DNA from 2 places in the Massilia hydrophila genome. Region 2 is predicted to be linked to the other one. Evidence: riboswitches for the same ligand, from Rfam matches in the RefSeq annotation. Region 2 holds a riboswitch; the other holds the start of a gene.
The links. A riboswitch is a leader RNA that binds a small molecule or an ion and turns the genes downstream of it on or off. The one in region 2 is predicted to bind thiamine pyrophosphate.

Region 1: another riboswitch for thiamine pyrophosphate. It lies ahead of thiC (phosphomethylpyrimidine synthase ThiC); the one in region 2 lies ahead of LE190_RS03950 (TonB-dependent siderophore receptor).

Annotation. Positions count from the first base shown of each region.
Region 1 is NZ_JAHYBX010000005.1:46,732-52,596, reverse strand. Features, by position in the region: gene LE190_RS13585 (thiazole synthase) at 1-155, opposite strand, end outside; gene thiS (sulfur carrier protein ThiS) at 177-380, opposite strand; gene thiC (phosphomethylpyrimidine synthase ThiC) at 380-2,284, opposite strand; TPP riboswitch at 2,348-2,452, opposite strand; gene LE190_RS13570 (valine--tRNA ligase) at 2,626-5,451, shown strand; gene LE190_RS13565 (hypothetical protein) at 5,484-5,865, opposite strand, start outside.
Region 2 is NZ_JAHYBX010000001.1:866,116-871,980, forward strand. Features, by position in the region: gene LE190_RS03950 (TonB-dependent siderophore receptor) at 1-1,837, opposite strand, end outside; TPP riboswitch at 1,929-2,037, opposite strand; gene LE190_RS03955 (DUF535 family protein) at 2,144-3,121, opposite strand; gene LE190_RS03960 (glutathione S-transferase) at 3,458-4,165, shown strand; gene LE190_RS03965 (SdpI family protein) at 4,238-4,888, opposite strand; gene LE190_RS03970 (autorepressor SdpR family transcription factor) at 4,885-5,172, opposite strand; gene LE190_RS03975 (PhzF family phenazine biosynthesis protein) at 5,347-5,865, shown strand, end outside.

The DNA.
Region 1 (5,865 bases), on a different contig from region 2:
CGGCGGATCGCCACCGTCACGATCTCGGCGCCGGCCGCGAGCGTCGCTTCGCGGGTCTGCGCCAGGTCGCGGTACTTGCCGCTGCCGACCAGCAGGCGCGAAGCGTACCGGCGGCCGGCGATGATGAGGAAATCCTCGTTTGCTACTACGTCCATGTCGTCTCCCATGCAATCCGTTCAACCGCCACCGATGGCGCGCACCACGTCCACCCGGTCGTGGGCCTGCAACTGCCGTCGCGGCCATTCGGCGCGCGGCACCACCTCGCAGTTGACCGCCACCGCCACCGCCTGCTGCGCCAGGCCCAGTCCGGCGGCCAGTTCGAGCAGCGAGCTCCCCGGCGCCACGCGGTACGCGGCGCCGTTCAGTTCGATTTCAAGCATCACAGCTCCCGATACAGTGTCGCGCCGCCGCGCACGAACTCGAGCGCCTTCTCCTGCATGCCCTGTTCCGCGTAGGCGCGCACCTCCTGCGTGATCTTCATCGAGCAGAATTGCGGCCCGCACATCGAACAGAAATGCGCCACCTTGGCCGACTCCTTGGGCAGGGTGGCGTCGTGGAACAGGCGCGCCTTGTCCGGGTCGAGCCCGAGGTTGAACTGGTCCGCCCAGCGGAACTCGAAACGCGCCTTCGACAGCGCGTTGTCGCGCATCTGCGCGCCCGGATGACCCTTGGCCAGGTCGGCCGCGTGGGCCGCGATCTTGTAGGTGATGATGCCGTCCCGGACGTCGTCCCTGTCGGGCAGGCCCAGGTGCTCCTTGGGGGTCACGTAGCACAGCATGGCGGTGCCGTACCAGCCGATGGTGGCGGCGCCGATGCCGGAGGTGATGTGGTCGTAGCCGGGCGCGATGTCGGTGGTGAGCGGGCCCAGGGTGTAGAACGGCGCTTCGCTGCACTGTTCCAGCTGCAGGTCCATGTTCTCCCGAATCAGGTGCAGCGGCACGTGGCCGGGCCCTTCGATCATGGTCTGCACGTCGTGCTTCCACGCGCGCTGCGTGAGTTCGCCCAGGGTCTTGAGCTCGGCCAGCTGGGCTTCGTCGTTGGCGTCGTAGATCGCACCGGGACGCAGGCCGTCGCCCAGGCTGAAGGACACGTCGTAGGCCTTCATGATGTCGCAGATCTCCTCGAAGTGCGTATACAGGAAGGATTCACGATGATGCGCCAGGCACCACTTGGCCATGATCGCGCCGCCGCGCGACACGATGCCCGTCAGGCGCCTGGCCGTCATCGGCACGAACGCCAGGCGCACGCCGGCGTGGATGGTGAAGTAATCGACGCCCTGCTCCGCCTGTTCGATCAGGGTGTCGCGGTAGATTTCCCAGCTCAGCTCCTCGGCCTTGCCGCCGACCTTTTCCAGCGCCTGGTAGATCGGCACGGTGCCGATCGGCACCGGGGAATTCCGGATGATCCATTCGCGCGTCTCGTGGATATGCTTGCCGGTCGAGAGGTCCATCACGTTGTCGGCGCCCCAGCGGATCGCCCAGGTCATCTTGTCCACTTCCTCGCCGATCGAGGAACTCACGGCGGAATTGCCGATGTTGGCGTTGACCTTCACCAGGAAGTTGCGGCCGATGATCATCGGCTCGACTTCCGGGTGGTTGATGTTGGCCGGGATGATGGCGCGCCCGCGCGCCACTTCCTGGCGCACGAATTCCGGCGTGACTTCGGGCGGGATGCTGGCGCCGAACGACTGGCCCGGATGCTGGCGCCCGAGCAGTGCCGCCATGCGCGCGCCCACCGGGCCCGACTCCGCTAGTGAAGCCAGGTATTCCTTGCGGCGCAGGTTCTCACGCAGGGCGACGAATTCCATCTCGGGCGTGACGATCCCCTGGCGCGCATAGTGCATCTGGGTCACGTTGCGGCCCGGCCGGGCGCGGCGCGGCGGGCGCTGCAACGCGAAGCGCAGCGCCGCCAGCGCCGGGTCGTCCAGGCGCGCCCGGCCATAGGCGGAGCTCGGCCCCGGCAAGGCCTCGGTATCGCCGCGTTCCACGATCCACGGCAGGCGCGGCGTGGGCAGGCCGCGCCGCAGGTCGATCGCCGCCATCGGGTCGGTGTAGGGTCCCGAGGTGTCGTACACGAACAGCGGCGGATTGGCTTCGCCGCCGAAGCTGCCTGGGGTGGGCGACTGCCAGATCTCGCGCATCGGCACGCGGATGTCGGGCCGGCTGCCTTCGATATACACCTTGCGCGAGTTGGGGAAAGGCGCGAGCGCCGCGCTGTCGGCGCCTGCGGTGGCGGCGTCGAAAGGCAGGGAGGTGCGCGGCGGCGCGTCGTGTGCTGCGTTCATGTGGCTCCTTGGTGTCGGAGCCAGCAAAGGAGGCGTGGATGGTGGCAGGCGCGGACGGACGGCCGCCATCGTTTGATGCTTCCCTTCGCTGGCATTATCCAGATCAGGTTCAGAGGGTATTTCTCACCCGCGTAGCGCATCGCGCCCGCAGGACCCCTAGCGTGTGCTGCCTGTTCGGCAACGGAGCGGATTATAGCCGAGCCGGTCGCGCATGTGTCAACATCATGCTGTCATAACGCCAGCACATGGGTGCTCGCGCAAGGCGGCCAGCACGGCGACCGCATCCGCCCCGGCCTCCTCTATAATGATCGTTTCGCATCCTTTTACGACGCCACCACATCATGGAACTAGCCAAGTCTTTCGAGCCCGCAGACATTGAACAATACTGGCGCGCCGAGTGGGAAAAGCGCGGTTACTTCACCGCCACCATGGAGGACGGCAAGCCGTCGTTCAGCATCCAGCTGCCGCCGCCGAACGTGACGGGCACCCTGCACATGGGCCATGCCTTCAACCAGACCGTCATGGACGGCCTGACCCGCTACTACCGCATGCGCGGCTACAACACCGCCTGGGTCCCGGGCACCGACCACGCCGGCATCGCCACCCAGATCGTGGTGGAGCGCCAGCTCGACGCGCAAAAGATCTCGCGCCACGACCTGGGCCGCGAAGCCTTCGTCGAGAAGGTCTGGGAATGGAAGGAAAAATCGGGCAATACCATCACCGGCCAGATGCGCCGCATGGGCACCTCGCCCGACTGGACCCGTGAATACTTCACGATGGACGAGACGCGCTCGAAAGTGGTGGCGGAAGTCTTCGTGCGCCTGTACGAACAGGGCCTGATCTACCGCGGCAAGCGCCTGGTCAACTGGGACCCGGTGCTGGGCACGGCCGTGTCGGACCTCGAAGTCGACTCGCAGGAAGAGGATGGCTCGATGTGGTACATCAAGTACCCGCTCGCCGACGGCTCGGGCCACCTGACCGTGGCCACCACCCGCCCGGAAACCATGCTGGGCGACGTCGCAGTGGCGGTCGATCCGACCGACGAGCGTTATTCTCACCTGCACGGCAAGCTCCTGAGCCTGCCGCTGACCGGGCGCCAGATCCCCGTCATCGCCGACAGCTACGTGGACAAGGAATTCGGCACCGGCTGCGTGAAGATCACCCCGGCCCACGACTTCAACGACTACGCGGTCGGCCAGCGCGCCGGCCTTGCGCCGATCAGCATCTTCACGCTCGATGCGAAGATCAACGAGAACGGCCCGCTGCAATACCAGGGCCTGGACCGCTTCGCCGCGCGCAAGCAGATCGTCGCCGACCTCGACGCGCAAGGCCTCCTTGCCGAGGTCAAGCCGCACAAGCTGATGGTGCCGCGCGGCGACCGCACCAACGTCGTGATCGAGCCGATGCTCACCGACCAGTGGTTCGTCGCCATGAGTAAACCAGCGCCGGAAGGCACGTTCAACCCGGGCAAGTCGATCACCGACGTCGCGCTGGAAAAGGTCGCGAACGGCGAGATCAAGTTCGTGCCGGAGAACTGGACCACCACCTACAACCAGTGGCTGGGCAACATCCAGGACTGGTGCATCTCGCGCCAGCTGTGGTGGGGCCACCGCATCCCGGCCTGGTACGCGGACGACGGCCAGATCGTGGTCGCGCGCACGGAAGAAGAAGCACAGGAAAAGGCCAGGGCCGCCGGCATCACGGGCGCGCTGCGCCGCGACGACGACGTGCTCGATACCTGGTTCTCCTCGGCCCTGGTGCCCTTCTCGACCATGGGCTGGCCGGAGCAGACGAAGGACATGCAGCACTTCCTGCCGTCCTCGGTGCTGGTGACCGGCTTCGACATCATCTTCTTCTGGGTCGCCCGCATGGTGATGATGACGACCCACTTCACCGGCAAGGTGCCGTTCGAGACCGTGTACGTGCACGGCCTGGTGCGCGATAGCCAAGGCCAGAAGATGTCGAAGTCGAAGGGCAATACGCTCGATCCGATCGACCTGATCGACGGCATCGACGTCGAGTCGCTGGTGGCCAAGCGCACCACCGGCCTGATGGACCCGCGCGCCGCGGAGAAGATCGCGAAAGCCACGCGCAAGGAATTCCCGGAAGGGATCCCGGCCTTCGGCACCGATGCCGTGCGCTTCACGATGGCGAGCTACGCTTCGCTGGGCCGCAACATCAACTTCGACCTGGGCCGCTGCGAAGGCTACCGCAACTTCTGCAACAAGCTGTGGAACGCGACCCGCTTCGTGATGATGAACACCGAAGGCAAGGACTGCGGGGTGCGGCCATCCGACCAGCCCACTTTTGAGGATTTGTCGCCGGCCGACCGCTGGATCGTCTCCCTGATGAACCGCGTAGAACTCGACATCGCCAAGGGCTTTGCCGACTACCGCTTCGACAACATCGCAAGTGCCATCTACAACTTCGTCTGGTACGAGTACTGCGACTGGTACCTGGAACTGGCCAAGGTCTCGGTGCAGCAGGGCACGGAGGCGCAGCAGCGCGCCACCCGCCACACCCTGCTGCGCGTGCTGGAAGTGGTGCTGCGCCTGGCGCACCCGATCATTCCGTTCGTGACCGAATCGCTGTGGCAGGCGATCGCGCCGCTGGCCGGCAAAGGGTCGGGCAAGGACGGCGACTCGATCATGGTCCAGCCCTACCCGCTGGCCGACACCTCGCTCGTGAGCGAGGAAGCGGAAGCCTGGATGGAGCAGCTCAAGGCCCTGGTGGACGCCACCCGCAACCTGCGCGGCGAGATGTCGCTGTCGCCGTCGGTGCGCGTGCCATTGATCGTGGAGCCGGGCAACGAGGCGGACCGCGCCCGCATGGCGGCCTTCGCGCCCTACATCCAGTCGCTGGGCAAGCTGGCGGAAGTGCAGATCGTGGACGCGTTGCCGGAGTCGCCGGCGGCCGTGTCGATCGTCGGCACCACCAAGCTGATGCTGAAGGTCGAGATCGACGTCGCCGCCGAGCGCGAGCGCCTGTCGAAGGAGATCGCGCGCCTGCAGGGCGAGATCGCCAAGGCCAGCGGCAAGCTGTCCAACGAAAGTTTCGTTGCGCGCGCCCCGGCCGCGGTGGTGGAGCAGGAAAAGGAACGCGTCGCCAGTTTCTCGGCGACGCTGGCCAAGATGCAGGAACAGCTGGCGAAATTGCCGGCAGCCTGAATCGACTGAAAACGCGGCCCTGGCCGCGTTTTTTACATCCCGGCCACCTTGCCGGATGCAGACGCGGCGCGCAGCTTGTCCACCGCGTCCACCACCGCCGTGTGCGCCGCCTCGCAGCGCAGCTTGGCCATCTGCTGCATGCTCATGCGCTTGCCGATTTCCTCCGCCACCAGGTAGCCCAGGTAGTAGCCGCGGCGCGCCGGCAGGCCGGTGTTGTCGCCGCCACGGCCCTGGAACAGGCCGGCCTTGGCGACAGGGTCCTCGCTCTCCAGTTTTGCACGCAGGTCGTCGAACGCGCGGCCCAGTTGGCGCCGGGTGTCGGCGACCAGGTTGCGCGGCACGTCCAGCAGCAGCTGGGAGTTGTCCGCGTCCGGGTGCATGCGCTTGGCCACATAGGTGGCCAGGCCTTCGGCC
Region 2 (5,865 bases):
AGGCGGTGGAACGCAGTTGCGGCACGTTGGTCACGCGCTTGCCTTCGACGTTGGCGTCTCCGGTGCCGGTCTGCCTGGCCTGCAGCGCCATGAGTGACAGGCTGTATTGCAGGCGGGCGTCCAGCCGGCCCTGGGCCGCGAACTCCAGTCCGCGGTGGCGCTGGCGGCCGGCGCGCACCAGGTAGTTGGCCGCGTTGACATATTCGAGGCCCTGGCGGATGTCGAACACGGCGGCGGACACCGTCATCGCCCGGTTCAGCACGCCCTTGGCGCCCAGTTCGGCCTGCTTCGCGCGGCCGGGCGGCAGCACGCTGCCTTCGTTCTCGGTGCCCATCTCGGCGATGCCGCCGTGCTGCAGGCCGTGGCTCAGCGAACCATACAGGCTCCAGTCCGGCGCCGGCTTGTAGACCAGCGCCACGCTCGGCAGCACGAAGCTGTCCTGCGCATGCACCCAGCCCTGTTCCAGGTCGTCCAGCTCGTCGCGCTTGAGCTTCACCCAGCGCAGGCCGGCGTGCAGCGTGAGCCCCTCGTCCAGGCTCAGGACGTCCTGCGCGAACAGGGCCGTCTCGCGGTCGGTGCGGCGCTCCATCACCGGGCCGGTGCGGCGATCGGGGGCGACCGGGTCCACCACGCGCGGATTCCAGATGTTGCTGTAGCCGACCCCGTCATAGACATATTCGCCGTAGCTGTCGTGGCGCTCGGAGAGCGCGGTGCCGAGGGTCAGCCGGTGGCGCACCGCGCCGGTGGCGAAGCGGCCCTGCAGCATGGCCTGCATGCCCCACGGGGTCTTGCGCTCGCCCGTGCTCTGGTAGTCGTAGACGTCGAAGTCGCCGTTCGAACAGTAGCCCGGATAGAAACCGTCGCCCTCGTAGCTGCAGCCATAGGGGAAGGCAGTGTAGTCGTCGCGCTTGAACCAGTGCTTGTTGGCGCTGACCTGCGCGTTCCAGTCCGCATTCACACGGTAGTCGAGACGCAGGCCCAGGTTGCTGCTGTCGGTTTCCACCGGCTTGGTCCAGGGCTGGTCGTTGAGCAGGGTCTTCGGCGACACGCCGGTCGGCAGCACTTCGTTGCGCAGCAGCTGGTAGCCCGGCGCCGTGACCTGGGACCGGTGCTGGTGGTCGAGGTCGAGCGCCAGCAGCGCGTCCGGCGTCACCTGCCAGTCGAAGGCGGCCGAGACGAACTGGCGTTCGCCGTCGGCGCGGCGCACGTAGGACTTCAGGTCTTCGGCGGCGGCATTGATCCGGTAGCCGAAGCGGCGGTCCGTGAAGCGTCCGCCCAGGTCGAGCGAGCCGTGCACGGTGCCGCGTTCGCTCACCTCGACCAGCGCGGAGCGCAGCGGCGCACTGGTCGGGCGCTTGGTGACGAAGTTGACCATGCCGCCCGGCGCGGCCACGCCGGCCTGCAGGCCCGCCAGGCCGCGCAGCACCTCGATGCGTTCCTTGTTCTCGAGCGGAATCTGGGTGTCGGCGGGAATCGCGATGCCGTCCTTGCGGTAGCTGCTGGCGTTGTCGAGGGCGAAGCCGCGCACCGAGAACTGCTCGGCATAGCCGACCGCGTTGTAGGCGTCACCCACCGAGGCGTCGAAGCGCGCCGCGTCGGTGACGTTGCGGATCGACAGGTCGAGCATCTGGGCGCGGTCGATCGCGGTAATCGCGGCCGGGGTGTCGAGCAGCGGGGCGTCGCCGAAGCCGCCGATGCTGGCGCGTTCGCTGCCGGGGCCGCGGCTGCCGGTGACCACCACCGAGGCCACGGGCTCGGACTGCTGCGCCCAGGCGGCGCTCGAGAAGGCCTGCATGATGGCGCAGGCGAGGAGGGATTGCTTCAGCTTGAAAGTCATGGTTTGCTCGTTTTCGCGCGCCACGTCGGACAGGGCGCGCTGCTTTTGATAAAAAAGCCGGAGCCAACGTGGGGGAAGGGCAAACAAGGATGGGAACTGCGTTGCGCTTTCCTTCGCTGGCATTATCCAGATCAGGTACGAAGGGTATCTCTCACCCGGCGGCGCGCTGTTCGCGCGCGCCAGGACCCCTAGCGAGGCGCGAGTGTACCACGGTCCCGGGCGTGTGTGGTGAAGGTGGCAAGGGCCGATGCCGAAAGCAGGGACCCGCGGCAGGTGCCGAAGGCCGGGACTCGCGGCAGGAGCCGCTCAGGCCTGTGCGGTGGCCGGCGCGGCCTGCGCCTCGGTGCGCGGGCGCGTGGCCGGCGCCAGGTGGCGCAGCAGCGTGCCGCGGGCGGCGTCGCCGATGGCGCGCCAGCATTCGCGGCGCTGGGCGGCGCGCTTGCGGTGCTTGGACGGCATGTCGGCCAGCGGCTTGAGGTAGAAGGGCAGGTGGACCAGGTAGGCGCGCCCTGGCTGCTCGATCCCGCCCAGGATGCGCCAGAAACCGTCGTAGGCGTTGTCGGCCTGCTGCGGGGCGCGTGCATCGCCGCTGACCCGCTCGGCGCACTTGATGGCCGCCACCTGGTCGATGCCCAGCGCCTGGGCCAGGCCCTGCATGGCGGCGAAGCAGAAGAAGCTGGGCGAATTGTTGGGGAAGGCCTGCTCGAAGGCGGCGAAGGCGGCACCCGCATCGTGCCAGCGCCCTTCGTTGCGCGTGATGAAGGGTACGGTGGGCAGGGCGGCGCCGGCCAGTGCGCCGTCGACCCAGCTGTAGCACAGGCGGTGCAGCGGCCTGCCGTCGGCCAGCAGCGAAATCGCCAGCCCGCCTTCGCCTTCGGCCAGCGCGCGCCGCGCCGCCTGCAGGCGCAGGCTGAACACGTGCTGACCGTCGTCCAGCGCCGCTTCGTGCTGCCACAGCGTGAGGCCGCTGCCGCCATGCACGGCCTGGTGGTAGGCGCCGCCAAAGCTGGCGTCCTCGAAGCGGTAATGCGACAGCACGCACTGTACGCGCTCGCGCACGCTCAGGCCGCGCGCCAGGTAGCTGCGCTGGCTCAGGTGGCGGAACAGGTCCGCGCCCGGGGCGCCGGCCACGTGGCGGCGCACCAGGTCGAGGCGGCACAGGGCCTGGTGTTCGCGCCAGTAGCGCAGTACGCGCAGGCTGCGCACGACGCCCAGCACCCAGGCGGCGGGCGAATGCTGGCGGCGCCGTGCGCGCCAGGAGGAGGACAGGTGGGCCAGTATCATGCGTTGCTCCCAGTCGGCGTAAAGTTGCGCGGCGCCGCCTCGGCGCCACTGTCTTTATCTTCGGGCCCGCCCTCAAGGCGGGCAGGGCGCGGCTAGCCGCCGCCTGCCGGGCAGGGGGGAGTGCGCATGGCGCAGGGGAATTGCGGCAAAGCGGGGAGCTGCATGGAAGCGCTGGTCGCGAGGGCATTCATGTTGTCTTTCTCATTCTTGGCGTGGCGTCGCTCGTGCGACTTGTCGTTTTCGCCTGACATGCAGACAAGGTTACCATGTTTGGCGCGCCATGCTTCCGGATCCTCCCCGATAATTGCCGCACACCGAAACACAGCGGAGGCGGAGATGGCGTATGAACTGTTCTACTGGCCGGGCATCCAGGGCCGTGGCGAATTCGTGAGGCTGGCGCTGGAGGAAGCGGGGGCCGACTACGTCGACGTGGCGCGCCGGGAAGGGGGCATGGAACTCATGCTGGCGGCGCTCGAGAATGGCACCCATCCGGCCTTCGCGCCGCCCTTCCTGCGCGCCGGCGAAGCGACCATCGGACAGGTCGCCAACATCCTGCTCTACCTCGGCGAGCGCCATGGCCTGGCGCCGCGCTCCGATCCGGGCCGGCTGTGGGTGCACCAGCTGCAGCTGACCATCGCCGACCTGGTGGCCGAGATCCACGACACCCACCACCCGATCTCCACCTCGCTCTACTACGAAGACCAGAAGCCGGAAGCGCAGCGCCGCGCCGCCGACCTGGTCGAGACGCGCCTGCCCAAATTCTTCGGCTATTTCTCGCGCCTGCTCACCAATCCCGAGCCGCGCGACTGGCTGGCGGGCGACAAGCCGAGCTATGCCGACCTGTCGCTGTTCCAGGTGGTGGACGGCTTGCGCTATGCCTTCCCGAACGCCATGAAGCGCCTCGAAGGCGAGTACCCGGCGCTGGCGGCACTGCACGCGCGGGTGGCGGCAAGGCCGAACATCGCGGCCTACCTGGCTTCGCCGCGGCGCATCCCGTACAACCAGAACGGCATCTTCCGCCACTATCCGGAACTGGACGAATAGTTCGTTCTCCCTGTGGGCGGTGTTCCATCGACAGGCCACCGTGCATGCCCACGCTAGCGCACCCAGCCTGCGCTACGCCTCCAGGGTCCCGGCGCGCTCGAGTCGCTTGTAGTAGACCAGCGAGAAGGCCACCGGCACCAGCGCCGCGCCGACCAGCAGCGCCACCGCCGCCGGCGAGGGCAGGCCGGCCAGCACCACAGCCAGGCTCAGCAGGCCGCCGACGACCATGGTCTTGCCGGCCAGGCGGTGGGTGGCATACCAGACCCGTTCGTTGGCGAGGGTCCAGGGTGTGCGTACCCCGAGCCAGAAGTTGCGGCGCAGCTTGCCCATCACATTGCCGGTCAGGACGAAGAACAGGCCGAGGCCGCCGACGATGGCGCGGTCCACCGCGAAGCCGGGTTCGCGCGCGGCCCACAGGTGCACGCACTGCAGGTAGGCCAGCAGGCAGACCACGGCCATGCCGCTGAACCACCAGGTGTCTTCGAAGGACTCCACCGCGAAGCGGCGCGGCGACAGCTTCGGCAGCGCCAGCCACAGCGCCGCCAGGCCGAGCACGAACGCGGAAGGCAGCAGCACCAGATGGCGTTCGCCCCAGCGATCCACCTGGCCGGAGCCGTTCCAGTGAATCGGGATGCGTGCCGGCAGCTCCGCATAGAACACGGCCACCATGCCCAGGCCCAGCAGCAGGGCCGCCAGGCAAACCACGATAAAACGTCGTTTCATTGTTTGTCTCCCCTGGCGCCGCGCGCCATGTCCATCGACCAGGCCAGCACGTCTTCGAGCACCGTGGTGTCGAGCGCATACCAGATGGTCTGTCCCTCGCGCCGGCTGGTGATCAGGCCGGCCGCCTTGAGCACTGCAAAATGGTGCGACATGGTCGGCTTGGTCATGTCGAACCGCGCCGCCACGTCGCCCGCGCTCATCTCCTCGTGCCGCAGCAGGCGCAGGATCTCGCGCCGCGTCGGATCGGCGATCGCCTTGAACACCTCGTTCAGCGGCACTCCCATGTTTGATCGCTTTCTAATTAGATGAATATCGAAATACTAGCAGCGCCCCTGCGCCGCGTCAAGCTTTCCAGGGGCAGCCCGGCTGCCCCTGGGGCACGCGGAGCTGCGCCTGCAGCCGGAGCGGTGCCGGATTATGATGATGGTCCCGCAAACCAGACCAGAAACGAGACCGCCATGCAGCCAGCCGTAGCGCCACCCGCCAGCCTGAACGATATCGAACGCATCGCCGCCTTTTCCGACGGCGACGCGGGTGGCAACCCGGCTGGGGTGTGGATCGGCGCGGTGCTGCCGCCGCAGGCGCAGATGGCGGCGCTGGCGCGCGCACTCGGCTTTTCGGAAACCGCCTTCGCCGCCCCCGCGACCGCCGGGAGTAGCGGCGCCGGTCCCGGTTCGGCGCCGCAGGCCTGGCGGGTGCGCTACTTCGCGCCCGAATCCGAAGTGCCGTTCTGCGGCCACGCGACGATCGCGCTGGGCGCCGCCCTGGCGCGCCGCTTCGGCGATGGCCGCTACACGCTGCAGCTGAACGCGGCCACGATCTCGGTCGAGGGCCGCAGCGAAGGCGCCCGGGTGGCGGCCAGCCTGCAGTCGCCGCCGACCTGGAGCGCGCCGGCGCCCGTGGCCCTGGTCGAGGCCGCGCTGGCGCTGTTCGGCTATACCCGCGCCGAGCTCGACCCGCGCATCCCGCCAGCCCTG